Regions from separate parts of the Micromonospora sp. NPDC049836 genome, predicted to be linked through region 2. Evidence: riboswitches for the same ligand, from Rfam matches in the RefSeq annotation. Region 2 holds a riboswitch; the other holds the start of a gene.

Region 1 (9,188 bases), on a different contig from region 2:
CCCGTTGATCCGGCGGTTCTGCGCCGAGCACGACATCGACTATCGCGAAACCTCGCTGGGCCGCTCCTGGGCCGAGGGACTGCGCCACCTGAACGACGTCGGGGTCCTCGGCACCGCCGACCGGCCCGGGTAGCGGCCACGAGGGGAACCGATGCGGGAAGAGGACCTGCGGGGCCTGATCGAGCGCAGCCCGTGGCTGGTCCGGGCGCTGGGCGTCGTTCGGGACTCCGGCCTGCCGGACGCCTGGATCGGCGCGGGCGTGGTCCGCGATCTGGTCTGGGGGAAGCGGTACGGCGACGGCTTCGACCCGTCGTCGGTGCGGGATGTCGATGTCGTCTTCTTCGATCCGGCGGACCTGAGCCGCGATCACGACGAGCGGGCCACCGCGCGACTGGTGGCGGCCTGGCCGGAGCCGCCGTGGGAGGCGAAGAACCAGGCGGCCGTGCACGCTTGGTATCCCGCGAAGTTCGGCGGTGACCCGGTGGCCCCACTGCGCGGCATCGCCGAGGCGGTCGCCACCTGGCCCGAGTACGCCACTGCCGTGGCCGTCCGTCTCGACGCACACGACCGGATCGGGGTGTGCGCGCCGCACGGCCTGGACGACCTGCTCGACGGGGTGTGGCGGCGCAACCCGACCCGGGTCAGCCCGGAGGTCTCCCGGCGACGACTGGCCCGCCACCGCCCGGCCGAACGCTGGCCGGGCGTCCGCGTGGTGACCTGAGCCGGCGTTCGCGCGGTCCGTCGCGCCGCCCGAACCTCGACCCGGCAACGCGTCCGCGGTCGCAACGATGAGTCTCGACATCTTGGCAGCGGCGCGCGCCTCCGCTACCTTCATGGGAACGCTCCCACAAACTTAGAAACTTCTATGTGATCAGGAGGCAACACGTCGTGGCTACCCTCTCCCCGCTCCGCCGCAGACCGGTGGCAGCCAGCGTGGCGGCCGTCGCGGGCGCCACCGTCGTCGGCGTCTGTCTCGCCGTCGGCAGCGCCTCCGCCGGCACGCTGTCCGGATCGCTCTACCGGGACCCGAACTCGGCCGTCGTGCGCTGGGTCGCCGCCAACTCCGGCGACTACCGGGCCGCCGCGATCCGCGACAAGATCGCAAGTCAGCCGCAGGCCCGCTGGTTCGCCAACTTCAACCCGTCGACCGTGCAGTCCGAGGTCTCCGGGTTCGTCGGCGCCGCCAACTCGGCGCAGCAGATCCCGGTGCTGTCGGTCTACGAGATCACGAACCGGGACTGCGGCGGGGCCAGCGCGGGTGGGGCGCCGGACCTCAACCAGTACCAGACCTGGGTGTCCAACTTCGCCCGGGGACTGGGCAACCAGACGGTCATCATCATCCTGGAAACCGACTCGCTCGCCCTGCAGACGTGCCTGAGCGGCAACGAGCTCAACGCGCGCAACCAGGCGCTCTCGACGGCGACCCAGACCATCAAGTCGGCCAACCCCAACGCCAAGGTGTACCTCGACGGTGGCCACTCCACCTGGAACAGCGCGAGTGACACGGCCAACCGGCTCCGGGCGGCCGGCGTGCAGTACGCCGACGGCTTCTTCACCAACGTGTCGAACTTCAACTCCACCTCCAGCGAGGCGAACTTCGGCCGGGCGGTCATCTCCGCCCTCAACGGCATGGGCATCCAGGGCAAGCGCCAGGTCATCGACACCAGCCGCAACGGGGGTGCCAGCGGTGACTGGTGCGCCGACGACAACACCGACCGGCGCATCGGGCAGTACCCGACGACGAACACCGGTGACGGCAACATCGACGCGTACCTCTGGGTGAAGCCGCCGGGGGAGGCGGACGGCTGCCGTTACACGGCCGGTTCGTTCCAGCCGGACCTGGCCTACAGCCTGGCCAACGGCGCGCCCAACCCGCCCACCACCGCGCCGCCGACCACCGCGGCGCCGACGACCGCGCCGCCGACCACGGCCCCGCCGACCACCGCGCCGCCGACCACGGCTCCCCCCACCACGCCGCCGCCGACCGGTAACGGCTGCTCCGCGTCGGTGGCGGTCAACCAGTGGTCCGGCGGCTTCACCGCGAGCGTGAACGTCACCGCCGGCTCCGCGAGCATCAACGGCTGGACCGTGACCATGACGCTGCCCGGCGGCGCCGCGATCACCGGCGTCTGGAACGCCCAGGCCAGCGGCACCAGCGGCACCGTCCGGTTCACCAACGTGAGCTACAACGGGCAGGTCGGCGCCGGGCAGACGACCAACTTCGGCTTCCAGGGCACCGGCACCGGGTCGGGCGCGACGGCCACCTGCGCGGCCGGCTGACGCCACCCGATATCCCGGCCCGGCGCGGAGGACGCTCTCCGCGCCGGGCCGTCCCCGTCTAGTCCGGCGCGTCGAGTGGGATTTTGCACTCCCAGTGCACTTGTTCCCGTTCCCGCGGCTCTCTAGCGTCACACCATGGCTGACTCGTGGACGTTCGCCGTCGCTCGGAACGATCTCGCACGCACCACGCTCGTCGGCGCCGCGACGCCCGGAATCTCCGACGGGGAGGCGCTGCTACGCGTCGACCGCGTCGGCCTCACCGCCAACAACGTGACGTACGCGGTGCTCGGCGACTCGATGCGCTACTGGGAGTTCTTCCCACCCGAACGGCACGGGCTGGACCGGCAGTGGGGCCTCCCGCCGCTGTGGGGCTTCGCCGAGGTGACCGCGTCCAAGGTGGCCGGGGTAGAGCCCGGTCAACGGGTCTACGGTTACCTCCCGCCCGCCGGCCACCTCGTGGTACGCCCCGACCGGGTGGACGGGTACGGGTTCCGGGACGCGAGCGCCCACCGCGCCGACCTGCCCTCCCCGTACAACGCGTACCGGTCGACCGTCGGCGATCCCGCCTACCGGGCCGATCAGGAGGACCTGCTGGTCCTGTTCCGCCCGCTCTTCTTCACCTCGTTCATGCTGGCCGACCAGGTCGCGGACAACGACTTCTACGGCGCGCGGTCGCTGGTGCTGTCGTCGGCGTCGAGCAAGACGGCGTACGCCGCGGCGTACGAACTGCACGGCCGCGCCCCGCGCCTCGTCGGGCTCACCTCGCCCGGCAACCTCAGCTTCACCCGATCGCTCGGCTGCTATGACGAGGTTCTCTCCTACGACGATGTCGACAGCCTGGACGACGTCGCCACCGTCTACCTTGACCTGTCCGGTGCGCCGGCGACCCGGGCCGCCCTCCGTGGTCACCTCGGCGACCGGCTGGTCCGGGACATCGCCGTCGGGCTCACCAACCAGATTCCGAACGCCGACGCGGCCGAGGAGGTCTTCTTCGCTCCGGTGCAGATGCGCAAACGCCGACAGGACTGGGACCGCGACGGCCTCGACGAGCGGTTCACCGACGCCTGGCAGCGGTTCGCGCAGGTGGTGAGCGGATGGCTCGATGTGCGGCCAGGCAATGGGCCGGCGGCGCTGCGGGACTCGTGGCGCGACGTCCTCGCCGGCCGTACGCCACCGCGGGTGGGCCACGTCGTCCAGTTCTGAGCGCTCGGTACCAGCGCCGACCGCAGGGCTCGCCACGACACGCCGACACACCATATGGGGTGTTGCTCGAAGAGAGTGCCCATATATAGTGCCTGTCGTGGCTGGTTCGGCATCCAACCAGGATCGCCGAGGCAACAGGGAACCCGGTGCGAGACCGGGACTGCCCCGCAGCGGTGAGTGGGAACGACCGCCGTCATGAAGCACTGGGCCGAGCAGGCCCGGGAAGCGACGGCCAGTAGGAACGAGCACGACGCCCACGAGTCCGAAGACCTGCCAGCGCGCCGTCCGCGTACGTGGGCGGCGGTCGAAGGTCGCGTGGGACGACCGACGCCGGCAACCGGAGCTGACCCCTGCCCGGCAGCGCCGTGGCGTCCTCCCGCGCGTCCGAGGCCATCGGAGACAGCGCGAGGGAGAGGTCATGACTGTGGTGCGGGAGGATCGTCCCGCCGGTCCGGCTCAGCCGGAGCAGCGCCGGCAGGTGATGCAGGTCCGCAAGCGCAACGGTGACGCCGAGCCGGTGGACGTCAACAAGATCGTCCGGGCGGTGGAGCGCTGGGTCGCGGACCTGGACGAGGTGGACCCGCTGCGGATCGCGACGAAGACGATCAGCGGCCTCTACGACGGCGCGACGACCGCCGAGCTGGACAAGTTGTCGATCCAGACGGCCGCGGAGCTGATCGGCGAGGAACCGCAGTATTCCAGGCTGGCGGCGCGGTTGCTGGCCGCGTACGTGGACAAGGAGGTCCGTGGGCAGGGGGTGGCCAGCTTCAGCCAGTCGATCCGGTACGCCCACGGGTTGGGCCTGATCGGGGACGACACGGCCGCGTTCGTGGCCCGCAACGCCCGCAAGCTGGACGACGCCGTGGACCCCGGCGGGGACCTGCGGTTCGAGTACTTCGGACTGCGCACGGTCGCCGACCGGTACCTGCTGCGGCACCCGCGGTCGCGGCTGGTGGTGGAGACGCCCCAGTACTGGCTGCTGCGGGTGGCCTGCGGCTTGTCCAGCACGCCGGGCGAGGCGATCGGGTTCTACCAGCTGATGTCGTCGCTGGCGTACCTGCCGAGTTCGCCGACGCTGTTCAACTCCGGCACCCGGCACACCCAGCTGTCGTCGTGTTTCCTGATCGACTCCCCGCGGGACGAGTTGGACTCGATCTACGAGCGGTACCACCAGGTGGCGAAGCTGTCGAAGTTCTCCGGTGGCATCGGGATCGCCTGGTCGCGGGTGCGCGGCCGGGGCGCGCTGATCAGGGGCACCAACGGTCGGTCCAACGGCATCGTGCCGTTCCTGAAGACCCTCGACGCCGGTGTCGCGGCGGTCAACCAGGGCGGCCGGCGCAAGGGCGCGGCCTGCGTCTACCTGGAGCCGTGGCACCCGGACATCGAGGAGTTCCTGGAGCTGCGGGACAACACCGGCGAGGAGTCCCGGCGTACCCACAACCTGAACCTGGCCAACTGGATCCCGGACGAGTTCATGCGCCGGGTCGAGGCCGACGGCGACTGGTCGCTGATCGACCCGTCCGACGCGCCGGAGCTGCCCGACCTGTACGGCGAGGAGTTCGACGCGGCCTACCGGATCGCCGAGAAGAAGGCGGTCCGCACGGTCAAGGCCCGGGACCTGTACGGGCGGATGATGCGGACCCTGGCGCAGACCGGCAACGGCTGGATGACCTTCAAGGACGCGTCCAACCGGCTCTCCAACCAGACCGGGATGCCGGGCAACACCATCCACCTGTCCAACCTGTGCACCGAGATCCTCGAGGTGAACAACGACACCGAGACGGCGGTCTGCAACCTCGGCTCGGTCAACCTCGGCGCGCACGTCACCGCCGACGGCGTCGACTGGGCGAGGCTGCGCGGCACGGTCCGCACCGCGGTGGTGTTCCTCGACCGCGTGATCGACATCAACTACTACCCGGCGGCGCAGGCCGCCGCGTCGAACCCGCGCTGGCGGCCGGTCGGGCTCGGCCTGATGGGGCTGCAGGACGTGTTCTTCACGCTGCGGCTGCCGTTCGACTCGGCCGAGGCGAAGGAGCTGTCGACCCGGATCCAGGAGGAGATCTTCCTGACCGCCCTGGAGACCTCCGCCGGCCTGGCGGAACGCTTCGGCCCGCACCCGGCGTACGCCGAGACCCGCGCCGCCCGGGGCGAGCTGCACCCGGACCTGTGGGGTGCCGAGCCCAGCCAGCAGGACCGGTGGGCGGCGCTGCGGGCGACGGTCGCCGCGCACGGCCTGCGCAACTCGCTGCTGGTCGCGATCGCCCCGACCGCCACGATCGCCTCGATCGCCGGCTGCTACGAGTGCATCGAGCCGCAGGTGTCCAACCTGTTCAAGCGGGAGACCATGTCGGGCGAGTTCCTCCAGGTCAACACGTACCTGGTCCGCGAGTTGAAGGCGCGGGGACGGTGGACGCCGGAGATCCGGGAACGGATCAAGCGCGCCGAGGGGTCGGTGCAGGCGATCGACGAGTTGCCGCCGGACGTGCGGGAACTGTTCCGCACCGCGTGGGAGCTTCCGCAGCGGGCACTGATCGACCTGGCCGCCGCGCGGGCCCCGTACGTCGACCAGTCGCAGTCGCTGAACCTGTTCATGAGCGCGCCGACCATCGGCAAGCTCTCCTCGATGTACCGCTATGCCTGGCAGTCCGGGCTGAAGACCACCTACTACCTGCGCTCCCGACCGGCGACGCGCATCCAGCAGGCCACCGTCGCCATCCAGCCCGTCGTCGCCGTACGCGACGAGGAGGCGGTGGCCTGCTCCCTGGAGAACCCCGAGAGCTGCGAGGCGTGCCAGTGACCACCGTTCCCGAAACCCGTACCGCCGCGACGGGGCAGCTGCTGCTCGACCCCGGCATGAACCTGACCCTGCGCCCGATGCGCTACCCGCACTTCTTCGACCGGTTCAAGGACGCGATCCGGAACACCTGGACCGTCGAGGAGGTGGACCTGCACGCCGACCTCGCCGACCTGGCCCGGCTGTCCCCGGCGGAGCAGCACCTGGTGTCCCGGCTGGTCGCATTCTTCGCCACCGGCGACACCATCGTGGCCAACAACCTCGTCCTCAACCTCTACCAGCACGTCAACTCCCCGGAGGGCCGGCTCTACCTGTCCCGGCAGCTCTTCGAGGAGGCCGTGCACGTCCAGTTCTACCTCAACCTGCTGGACACCTACGTTCCCGACGAGAAGGAGCGGTACGCGGCGTTCGCCGCCATCGAGAACATCCCGTCCATCCGCCGCAAGGCCGAGTTCTGCTTCCGCTGGATCGACTCGATCTTCGAGCTGCGCGAGCTGAAGACCCGCGAGGACCGGCGAGCGTTCCTGCTCAACCTGATCTGCTTCGCCGCCTGCATCGAGGGCCTCTTCTTCTACGGTGCCTTCGCCTACGTCTACTACCTGCGCTCCCGAGGGCTGCTCAACGGCCTCGCCTCCGGCACCAACTGGGTGTTCCGCGACGAGTCGATGCACATGACGTTCGCGTTCGACGTGGTGGACACCGTCCGCGCCGAGGAACCGGACCTGTTCGACGACGAGATGGCCCGCCAGGTACGCGACATGCTGGCCGAGGCGGTCGAGTGCGAGGCCCAGTTCGCCGCGGACCTCCTCGAACAGGGCGTCTCCGGGCTCTCCCTGGCGGACATGCGCCAGTACCTGGAGCACGTGGCGGACCGCCGGCTCGCCCAACTCGGCATCGCACCGCTCTACGGCTCGACGAATCCCTTCGCGTTCATGGAACTGCAGGACGTGCAGGAGTTGTCGAACTTCTTCGAGCGGCGGGTCTCCGCGTACCAGGTCGGCGTGAGCGGGAGCGTCACCTTCGACGACGACTTCTGACGCCGGGGGCAGCCGGACCGCCACCGGTCACCGCCGGTGCGGGGACGCCGGCGGCCCGGTGGCCCGGCCTCGTCCGGCGCGGATCGCCTCCTGCGTGGGCTGGCGCCGCCGGCCCCGGGCGCAGCCATCCTGATGGTCGACGGCTAGAAAATCTCGGCTGGAACGGCTAGATATCTTCTGCGGTCTGGCATACTCTTCTTGAAGTCGAGAGGAAAGATCCGTCAGGACGCAGACGGGCCGTCCGGCCGTGAGGTCACGACGGGCGGCGCGGGAGGAGCAGTCTTCATCGTCCCTCCCGAGAAGCAGTAGGAGCAGGTCACCCGGCGTGATACGAGCCGGGGTGCAGGTGGGGCCAAGGTTCTTTCAGGGCTCCAGCTGATGTTCGCCGTACGTGTGCGGGCCGTGAAGTCGCGTGGGCCCCAGCTCCGGCGGACCGTACGTCAGCCAGGGAAACAGGTAGTAGAGGAAAGGGAGGGCCGTACACCGTTTGGATCGCCCGCCGTCGGCCGTCATGTCAGGCCGGGCGGACACCGCAGTTCCCATCGAACGAGAGGTGGTCTCCGGTCACGCATATGCGATCCCCGCACCCGAAGCCGTCAGTTGTGGCTCGTGCGGATACGACAAGCCGACGTTCCCGTCGGTAGATGGTGTCTGACCCGTAACCCTGGGCCCCGGCGCGTAAGCGCCGGGGCCCTCGACGTGGAGGTGACATGGGGCAGAACCCCGATGACATGTTCGGCGATGAGAACTACCCGGCCTACACGATCGGCCAGGCCGCGGAGATGCTCGACACCACGCAGGACTTCCTGCGCCGCCTCGACGAGGCGAAACTGATCAACCCGCACCGCTCCGCCGGTGGGCACCGCCGCTACTCCCGCTACCAGCTGCGCCTGGCGGCCCGGGCCCGGGAGATGGTCGACCAGGGCACCGCCCTGGAAGCCGCCTGCCGGATCATCATCCTCGAAGACCAACTCGAGGAAGCCCTGCGGCAGAACCAGAACCAGCAGTACGGCACGGGGCAGCGCGACTGACCGGACGGCCCGAGGCGCCGCTCATCGGCCGGCCGTCGTGCCCGGGCGCCGCAGCTGCGTCCTGCGACCAGCAGCCGGTCATCGGTCCGATGGCGGTGGGGTGCCGGTGAGGTGTTTGGTGATGCGTAGCAGCACGTGGTCCGGTGGCCCGGCGACGAAGGCGGCGGTGTCGGCGAGCGCGGCGATCAGGGGCAGGCCGCGGCCGCCGACGGTGAGCGGAGCGGGGAGTTCGGCGTCGAGTCCAGCGCCGTCGGGGGTACTGCCGCGGTTGCCGACCTCGAGTAGGCAGACGTCGCCGTCGATGTCGATGGTGATGTCGACGGCGCTGTCGGGATCGCCGTGCAGCACCGCGTTGGCGCACGCCTCGGTGATCAGCACGGCGAGGTGGCCACGGCAGTCCTCGGCGGCGTCGGTGAGGCTCAGCAGGGTGGTGAGTACACGGCGGGCGCGGGTCACCGAGGACGGTTGACCCGGGAGTGACAGGGTCATGCTCACCCGCATTACGTAGTTCCTTCCCGGATCGTGCCTGACCCATCGGAGAACTGCGTCATCCGGAGGCGCGATGCTCCGGTGGCGATCAGCCCGACCCGGGGTTTGCGGAGGTGGAACGGTCAGTGTGCCGGCTCGACGTACGCCGTCCGACGGCGGTCCACCTGCCGGCAGAATAGGGTAGGCGGGACCATCGGCGTGGGGGAGGATGTTGTGGATCTGCTGCTGTCGGTCCGACCCGGCCGGGGTTGCACCGTGGTCGAGGTGCGCGGCGAACTGGACATGGCGACCTCCCCGCAGTTGCGCGAGCACCTGCAACGGTTGGTCGACGCCGGTGACCGGCAGGTGGTGATG
Region 2 (9,188 bases):
TTTGCCGACACCCTGGTGGTAGGCGATGACCTGGGCCGCGCCGATCAGCCGGGCGGCTTTGAGCGTGATCAGTTCGGGATCACCCGGGCCGACCCCGACGCCGGACAGCCGCCCGGTCACTCCGCCTCCCGGGCGAGGGCGTTGAGCGCGGAGGCAGCCATCGCCGAGCCGCCCCGGCGCCCGGTCACCACGAGATAGGGCACGTCGAGGCCGGGGGCGTCGGTGGCGAGGTCGATGAGCGCCTGCTTGGACTCGGCGGCGCCGATGAATCCGACCGGCGTACCGATGATCGCAGCTGGTCGTGGCGCGCCGTCGCGCAGCATCTCCAGCAGGTGGAACAGGGCCGTGGGGGCGTTGCCGAAGGCGACGACCGCGCCGGCGAGGTGGTCGGTCCACAGCGACACCGCCGCCGCCGACCGGGTCGTTGCCCACCGGTGGGCAAGCGCCGGGACCTCGGGTTCGTGCAGAAAGCAGCGGACCTCGTTGTCACGGGGCAGGCGGGCGTGGGTGATGCCGGCGGCGACCATGTGCGCGTCGGTCAGGATCGGCGCCCCCGCCTCCAGCGCCCCGCGGGCGGCGGCCACCAGGCCGGGGTGGATCACCAGGTTGCGGGTGAGGTCGGTCTGGCCGCATGCGTGGATCATCCGCACCGCGACCTTCTCGGCGTCGGCCGGCACACCTGAGAGATCGGCCTCGGCACGGATGGTGGCGAACGAGGCGTCGTAGATCGCCGCGCCGTCGGTGACGTAGTCGTAGCGGCGTGCCGGTGTGGTGAGGCTCATGCGTTCTCCAGATCGGGGACGAGCAGGGTGCGGTACGGGGTGAGGACGATCTCGCCGGCGCCGAGCGCGCGGATCTCCTCCAGCAGGGGAGCGTCCACTCGGCCGCCGGGAGCCGCGAGGTGCGCGGTGACGCGGCCGTCATCCTGAACGATCCTGCCCAGCGCGGGTGGAGGTGTGCTCACCCGGGTCCGCTCGGCACGGTCGAGTACGGTGCCCAGCAGCGCGGCGCCGGCGCCGGGCAGCTCGTCGACGTGCCAGGGTGAGTCCGGCCGGTCACCCGCGAGCCCGGCGAAGCGTACGGCGAGCCCGGTCAGCGCCGCGGCGGCCTCGTCCAGCCGGATGACGGGCCCCCACGCCGAGGTTCCGGCACGTAGCTGCGCGGTGTCCGAGTCGAGCGCCACCAACCCCAGGTCCAAGTCACGGCTGACCAGATCACCGCGGCCGTCGTCAAGCACGAACAGGAACCGTCCGGTCAGCGCGGTGAGCCGGGGCTCGGCGCGCAGCCGTGCGTCGAGTCCGGCGACGACCGGGTGTAGATCGGCCCGGCCGCCACTGCGTCCGGTCAGCGGTGAGGCGAGGATGTTGCGGACCAGCTCGTGCGACGTGGACGGTACGAGCCCGGTCGCGATGACGTCGGCGACGACGGTCTCGGGCAGCCGCCCACCGTCGTGCTCGAGACCGCGCACCTGCAGGTTGGCGCGGCTGGTCAGGTGGACCGCGCCGTCGCCGTGCGCACGGGCCACCTCCACGAGTGCGCACAGCGCCGCAGTCGGCACGATCCCGCCGGGGACGCGCACCCGCACGAGCGCGCCGTCGTCGGCGATCCATGGGCGCAGCAGGCCGGGACACAGGTCGCGGCGGGTCCTCTCGGTCACGGCGACATGGTGCCAGAGCCCGTCCCCGGCGACACCGGCTGTCGGTGCTACCGTCGTGATGCCAGTCAAACTCAGCCATGAGCCAGGGAACCCGGTGCGAATCCGGGACTGACGCGCAGCGGTGAGGGTGACGGGCGGGGCACGACGCCACTGGACCCACGGTCTGGGAAGGCGCCCCGTCCGGTTGATCCCGAGTCCGAAGACCTGCTGGCCGCAGATCCGTCTGCGACACGTGCCCATCCAGGCCTCGCGCACAGGCCCCGGACGAAAGAAGACCCCGTGTCCCGATCGCACCGGATCACCGGCTCCTGACCCCGTGAGCGTCCTCGTTCACGTCGCGACCGCACTGACGGACGCCGCGTCGCCGGTGCTACGCGGGCAGGCCGAGGCAGCCGGCGCCCGACTGGCCTTCCTGCAAGCCGGCGAGCCCACGCTGACCCATGTGCTCGACCTGCTGCACGCCGAGGGCGTTCGGGAGGTTCGCCTGGAACCGGTGAGCACCGACGACCTGACTTTCGCCCGTTCGTGGGTGGGACGCGTGGCCGGCCACTGGCACCGTCAGCAGATCGACCCGCCGGTCATCCGGTTCGGCGAGCGTGCGATCACCGGGCACGAGGCGCCACTCACCTCACCGGCCTGGGAGACCACGCCGCCGTACCGCCATCATCTACTGCTGTGCCGCGGCCCGCGCTGCAGTGCCCGCGGCGCGGACGAGACCTATCGCGCGATCGTGGGCGCGTTCGTCGAGCAGCAGCTCACCGACGCCGACGTCCTCATGGCCCAGACCGGCTGCCTGTTCCCGTGCAACCACGGACCAGTCGCCGTCGTGCACCCCGCCGGCACCTGGTACGGGCCGGTGCGACCCGGCGACGCGGCACGCCTCGTCGGCGAGCACCTACGCGCCGGCCGTCCGGTCGGCGACCTGCGCCTCGGCTCCCGTGTCACCGAAGGAGAAACATGACACGCATCGCCCTGCTGTCCACCTCGGACACCGACCTGCTCTCGGCGCGGGCCAGCAACGCGGACTGGTCCTGGGCCAACCCTGCCCGGCTCACCGGCGAGCGCCGCGACACCCTGACCAGCGAGGCCGACCTGGTCGTTCTGCGGGTGCTCGGCTCGCCCGAGGACGTACGCGACCTCGCCGCGCTGATCCGCGGCACCGGCCGTCCCCTGGTCGTGCTCGGTGGGGAACGGACGCTGAACGCCGCGTTGATGGGGCTGTCGACCGTCCCGATCGGTGTCTGCGCCGAGGCGCACCGCTACCTCGCCGAGGGCGGCGCGGAGAACCTGCGCCAACTGCACGCCTTCCTGTCCGACACCGTGCTGCTGACCGGCGAAGGCTTCGAACCGCCGGCGGTGCTGCCCGAGTGGGGAGTCAGCCGGCAGCCGGCCCCGGACGCCCGGCCCCGCGTCGGAGTCCTGTACTACCGGGCCCACGAGGTGAGCGGCAACAACGCGTTCGCCCACGAACTCGCCGATGCCATCGACACCACCGGCGTGGCCACCGGCGTACCGATCTACGTCTCGTCACTGCGGGCGGCGCCCGAGGAGTTGTACGCCGAACTCGCCACCCTGGATGCGATCGTCGTCACGGTCCTGGCCGCCGGCGGCGCCCGGCCCGCCGCCGCGAGCGCCGGCGGCGACGACGAGTCCTGGGACGTCGAACGGCTGCGCGCCCTCGACATCCCCGTGCTGCAGGCTCTGGCGCTCACGTCCAGCAGAGCCGAGTGGGAGGCGTCCGACGAAGGCGTCACCCCGCTCGACTCCGCGACCCAGATCGCCATCCCCGAGTTCGACGGTCGCCTGATCACCGTCCCGTTCTCATTCAAGGAGGTCGACGCCGACGGCCTGCCCCGCTACGTGACCGACCCTGAGCGATGCACCCGCGTCGCGGGCGTCGCCGTCAACCACGCCCGACTGCGGTACGTCCCGCCCGCCGAGCGCAAGGTGGCCCTCGTCCTGTCGGCCTACCCGACCAAGCACAGCCGCATCGGCAACGCCGTCGGCCTCGATACGCCCGTGTCGGCGATCCGATTGCTGCGCGCGATGCGAGATGCCGGCTACGACCTCGGCGCACCCGGCGCAATTCCCGGGCTCGACCCGCTGTTCCCGGTCGAGGGAGAGGATGCCGACACGACGGCCGGCAACGCGCTCATCCACGCTTTGATCGCCGCCGGTGGGCAGGACGAGGAGTGGCTCACGCAGGCTCAGCTCAGCGAGTCGCACGTGCGTATCAGCCGGGACGACTACCGGCGCTGGACTGCCGGATTGCCCGCCGCGCTACGCGACGCCATGGCCGAGACCTGGGGCGAGGCTCCCGGCTCGCTTTTCGTCGACGACGACGGCGACATCGTGCTGGCCACACTGCGCGCCGGTAACGTCGTCATCCTCATCCAGCCCCCGCGTGGCTTCGGCGAGAACCCGGTCGCGATCTACCACGACCCGGCCATGCCTCCGTCGCACCACTACCTGGCCGCGTACCGCTGGCTCGAACACGGCTTCGGCGCCGACGCGGTGGTGCACCTCGGCAAACACGGCTCGATGGAGTGGCTGCCGGGGAAGAACGCCGCGCTCTCAGCCGCCTGCGCCACGGACGCGGCGATCGGCAGCATGCCGTTGATCTATCCGTTCCTGGTCAACGATCCTGGCGAGGGTGCCCAAGCCAAGCGCCGCGCGCACGCCACCATCGTCGACCACCTGGTGCCGCCGATGGCACGCGCCGAAAGCTACGGCGACATCGCCAAGCTGGAGCAACTGCTCGACGAGCACGCCAACATCGCCGCGATGGACCCGGCGAAGCTGCCCGCGGTCCGCCAGCAGATCTGGACGCTGATGCAGTCCGCACAGATGCATCGCGACCTCGGCCTGGACGAACGGCCCGGCGACGAGGAGTTCGACGACTTCCTGCTGCACGTCGACGGCTGGCTGTGCGAGATCAAGGACGTACAGATCCGCGACGGATTGCACGTGCTCGGCCAGGCACCGACCGGACAGGCACGCGTCAACCTGGTGCTCGCCGTGCTCCGCGCGACACAGGTCTGGGGCGGACAGAACCGGGCACTGCCCGGCCTGCGCGCCGCGCTGGGTCTTGCCGAGGACGCCCCGGCGGCCGACGTCGACGCCGTGGAGGCGCAGGCCCGTGCCCTGATCGAGGCGATGGAGAAGGCCGGCTGGCAGGCTGACGCGATCGACGCGCTGCACGACGACCCGGTGGTACGCGACGTCCTGCGCTTCGCCGCCGAGCAGGTCGTGCCGCGGCTGGCCGCCACCACCGACGAACTGACCAACGTCCTGCACGCGCTCGACGGCGGTTTCGTCCCGGCCGGGCCCTCCGGCTCCCCGCTGCGCGGACTGGTCAACGTCCTGCCGACCGGCCGTAACTTCTACACCGTCGACCCGCGGGCCGTTCCGTCCCGTCTGGCCTGGGAAACGGGACAGGCGATGGCCGAGTCCCTCGTCGCCCGGCACCTCGCCGAAACCGGCGAGCACCCCCGATCGGTCGGCCTCTCCGTGTGGGGCACCTCCGCGATGCGCACCTCCGGCGATGACATCGCCGAGGTGCTGGCGCTGCTGGGCGTACGCCCCATCTGGGACACGGCCTCACGCCGGGTCAACGGCCTGGAGGTCATCGGCCTCGACGAACTCGGCCGGCCCCGCATCGACGTGACCGTGCGCATCTCGGGATTCTTCCGCGACGCCTTCCCGCACGTCATCGAACTCCTCGACGACGCCGTGCAGCTCGTCGCCGGGCTCGACGAACCCGATGAGCGCAACTACGTGCGGGCACACACCCGCCACGACCTCGCCGAGCACGGCGACCAGCGGCGGGCCACCACGCGGATCTTCGGTTCGAAGCCCGGATCGTACGGCGCCGGCATCCTCCAGGTCGTCGAGTCCGGCACCTGGCGCGACGACGCCGACCTGGCCGCCGTCTACACCGCCTGGGGCGGCTTCGCCTACGGCCGCGGCCTCGACGGCATCGCGGCAACCGACGACATGCGAACCAACTACCGGCGCATCGCCGTCGCCGCGAAGAACATCGACTCCCGCGAGCACGACATCGCCGACTCCGACGACTACTTCCAATACCACGGCGGCATGATCGCCACGGTCCGCGCGCTGACCGGCGCCGAACCCAGGGCGTACGTCGGTGACTCCACCACGCCCGACGCCGTACGCACCCGCAGCCTGCAGGAAGAGACCAACCGCGTCTTCCGCTCGCGGGTGGTCAACCCGCGCTGGATCGCGGCGATGCAGCGCCACGGCTACAAGGGAGCGTTCGAGCTCGCCGCCACCGTGGACTACCTCTACGGCTTCGGCGCCACCGCCGGTGTCGTCCACGACTGGATGTACGAGTCACTGGCCCGCGAATACGTCCTCGACGAGACGAACCAGCAGTTCATGCGCCGCGCGAACCCCTGGGCACTGCGCGGCATCGTGGAACGGCTGAACGAGGCCGCCGACCGTGGACTGTGGGCCGAACCGGACGCCGAGGTCATGGCGGAGATGGCCCGCGTGTACCTCGAGGTCGAGGGAGACCTGGAGGATCAGGCGTGACACGGCGCCTCACCCTGGTCGGCCTCGGCCCGGGCGACCCCGAACTGGTCACGGCCCAGGCCGTCCGGGCACTCAACGAGGCCGACTACTTCCTCGTCGCCGACAAGACCGGACAGCACCCGGGCACGGCCGACCTCATCGCGATGCGCGAGGCGATCTGCGCCCGGCACGTCACCGGCGCCTGGCGGCTCGTGCACGTACCCGACCCGGAACGCGACCGTGCCGGCCCGGCCGACTACACCGGCGCGGTACGCGACTGGCACGAGGCACGGGCCGAGGCGTTCGAGCAGGCATTGCTGGACAACCCGGGAGACGCCGCAGTGCTCGTCTGGGGCGATCCGGCCCTGTACGACTCGGCGATCCGTGTGGCCGACCGCATCGCCGAACGCGCACGGGTCGACATCACCGTGGACGTCGTACCCGGCCTCAGCAGCATCCAACTGCTGGCGGCACACCACCGGCTCGTCCTCAACACAATCGGCGGCCCGATCACCATCACGACCGGCCGCCGCCTGCTCCACGACGCGGCGACACACGACAACCTCGTCGTCCTGCTCGACGGGGCATTGACCTGTCGCCAGCTCCCCGAACTGTCGGCCTGGCGGATCTGGTGGGGCGCGAACCTCGGCTCGTCCGACGAGCAACTGGTGGCCGGCAACCTTGACGAGGTCGCCGACCGAATCTGGTCCCGGCGGACGGCGGCGAAACAGAGCCGCGGCTGGGTCATGGACACGTATTTGTTGCGCCGGGCCGGCAGCCTCGAGCGGCGATCCTGAGAATCACATCCTTTGACCCACCGATGATCACCCAGCCGTGAACGCACTCCTGCGATCGTTGGCCGCAACCCGTTACTGTGCGTGCCGCTCTAACGCCTTGCGCCGAGCCTTCCTTCACTACAATCGCCGTTGTAGCGGCCGTGCTCCACGCGGAGTAAGTAGATCGCGTAGTGATCCGTTGATGATCGGATGTCGGCGACCGTTTCAGTACGGGCGCGTCTAATTGGTTGCGCCAGCCAACGTCGGGCAGGGCTCAACCCCGATCCTGGTGTTCGACGCCTGGGAGCACGCCTACTACCTGCAGTACCGCAACGTCCGCCCGGACTACGTGGACCGGCTGTGGAACCTGGTCAACTGGACCGACGTCATCTCCCGCTTCGACGCCGCCCGCGCCGCCACCCCGAAGATCTGATCGGGATGACCGGGTACACCCCCGAGGCGGCCGAGATCGTCCAACGCGCCGCCGGGGTCATCGCGGCCAAGCATCGCGGTGACCTCGCGGGCGCGGAGGAACTGATGTCGGCGTTCGGCTCCGAGCAGTCCCGCACCCTCGGCTTCTACCTCCTGGCCGATCTCGCTCTGGGCCTGGTCAAGGCGCAGAGCCGCCAGTCGATGGACGACCTGGTCCGGGAGCTGTCCTTACTCTTGGCCAACACCGTCCAGTCCCAACCGGCATGACGGTCCGCTGGGTTCCGCCCGGAGGCGGAACCCAGCGGGCAACCGCAGCGTCACCGCCGAGCTCGGGCAGGCCCGATGCGGCGGATGAACCGCCCCGGATCTTGTAGAGCCGTCTCCACATAACCCGGGGCGGCTCAGGCCCAGCGAACCTGGCTCAGAGAGTGTTGGGATACCTCGACGTAATCTTCGTTAAGTGTGTGTCAGCGAAGATCGCGTCTGTGTGGCTGTGCCTGTAAACCGGGCCTACGAGTTGTCGCGGCAGAACATGCCCCGCCCGCGGCGGCAACAGGTGACAGTATTCCAGGATGATTGATGTTCGACGCCGTGCGCCCAATCAGACTTGAGGATTAGCCGTCGTCGGTTCCACTGCTGCCATCAGAACGCGCCGCGATGCGGATAACCCTGTCTAGTGCCCGGTCGCCGGTGAGGAGAACGGCACACACGACGGCGATCGTCCCTGGGATGAAGACGAGCAGGTCATCGATCTTCTCCCACGCAACGGGACTCCATAAGGCGATCCATGTCAGCACGAGCGCGAGAGCTGTCGTCGATTCACCGACCAAGCTCACGATGCTGGCGAAGATCGCACCTCGGCGGCTTCGCCGAATGGCACTCCTGGACAGGTGGAAGTCGATACCGAAGGCTATCAGCAGCAAGGCGAAGACGGAGAGGAGCATTCCTAGATCGCCGCCGGACAGCTCACGCATGTGCTCCACTATGCTGCGCCATCGGTCTGATTTCCTGAGTTCATGGCGATTGTCCGTACTGGTTATCAGGAGCGTGAACGCGGCAGGGCTGCTCTGCTGCCAGTGTTGACGTCAGCGACGGCATGTCAGATGGCTATTTCCAGACCGGTGTGGCGTGGCCTTGACCGCGGTCAGGGTGCCCGTGTCGGCTCCACCTGGAACTGACCCCCGCGGCTCAGGGTGGGTTCCGGGGCGGATTGGAGCGGTCGTCGCGGGCCCGCCGCGCCGCTATTCGAGGGTTGCTGGCCTGGTTCCGAACGTTGCGGAAGTCGGGGCCGCCGGCCGCGCGCATCTCCGGCGCGACGGGACGTTAGGTCGCGCGAAGAACAGGTATACGGGGCGCATGACGACCGGTGGTGGCGCGGGGACGGCGGGGGGCGGGGGTCGGCCGGCCGCGCCGCCCAACATCCTGTTCATCCTGGCCGACGACCTCGGCTGGGGCGACCTGGGCTGCTACGGCTCCACGGCGATCCGCACGCCCCACCTCGATCGGCTGGCCGCGGAGGGCCTCCTGTTCCGGCACGGCTACGCCGGCTCGCCGTGGTGCTCGTCGACCCGCATCGGGCTGTACACCGGGCGCTACCCCACCCGCCTGCCGGCCGGCCTGGAGGAGCCGCTGACCACGCACCGGGAGGGCAACGGAATCCCCGCCGAGCATCCGACGCTGTCGTCGTTGCTGCTGGCGACGGGGTACGAGACGGCGATGTTCGGCAAGTGGCACTGCGGATGGCTGCCGTGGTACAGCCCGCTGCGCATCGGCTTCCAGACCTTCTA

What was found. A riboswitch is a leader RNA that binds a small molecule or an ion and turns the genes downstream of it on or off. The one in region 2 is predicted to bind cobalamin.
Region 1: linked by a shared signal. The riboswitch ahead of ACIBPB_RS02925 (ribonucleoside-diphosphate reductase subunit alpha) and the one ahead of ACIBPB_RS32830 ((2Fe-2S) ferredoxin domain-containing protein) in region 2 are both predicted to bind cobalamin.

Annotation. Positions count from the first base shown of each region.
Region 1 covers NZ_JBITLH010000001.1:615,226-624,413, reverse strand. The annotation lists gene ACIBPB_RS02945 (fatty acid desaturase family protein) at 1-133, shown strand, start outside; gene ACIBPB_RS02940 (nucleotidyltransferase family protein) at 152-721, shown strand; gene ACIBPB_RS02935 (glycoside hydrolase family 6 protein) at 889-2,280, shown strand; gene ACIBPB_RS02930 (DUF2855 family protein) at 2,416-3,483, shown strand; cobalamin riboswitch at 3,569-3,776, shown strand; gene ACIBPB_RS02925 (ribonucleoside-diphosphate reductase subunit alpha) at 3,902-6,280, shown strand; gene ACIBPB_RS02920 (ribonucleotide-diphosphate reductase subunit beta) at 6,277-7,314, shown strand; gene ACIBPB_RS02915 (MerR family transcriptional regulator) at 8,025-8,345, shown strand; gene ACIBPB_RS02910 (ATP-binding protein) at 8,424-8,846, opposite strand; gene ACIBPB_RS02905 (STAS domain-containing protein) at 9,048-9,188, shown strand, end outside.
Region 2 covers NZ_JBITLH010000025.1:23,111-32,298, forward strand. The annotation lists gene ACIBPB_RS32815 (precorrin-2 C(20)-methyltransferase) at 1-120, opposite strand, end outside; gene ACIBPB_RS32820 (precorrin-8X methylmutase) at 117-782, opposite strand; gene ACIBPB_RS32825 (sulfite reductase subunit beta) at 779-1,657, opposite strand; cobalamin riboswitch at 1,703-1,884, shown strand; gene ACIBPB_RS32830 ((2Fe-2S) ferredoxin domain-containing protein) at 2,100-2,618, shown strand; gene cobN (cobaltochelatase subunit CobN) at 2,615-6,214, shown strand; gene cobF (precorrin-6A synthase (deacetylating)) at 6,211-6,990, shown strand; partial or broken gene ACIBPB_RS32845 (Fe-Mn family superoxide dismutase) at 7,241-7,402, shown strand; gene ACIBPB_RS32850 (hypothetical protein) at 7,408-7,668, shown strand; gene ACIBPB_RS32855 (hypothetical protein) at 8,016-8,375, opposite strand; partial or broken gene ACIBPB_RS32860 (sulfatase) at 8,758-9,188, shown strand, end outside.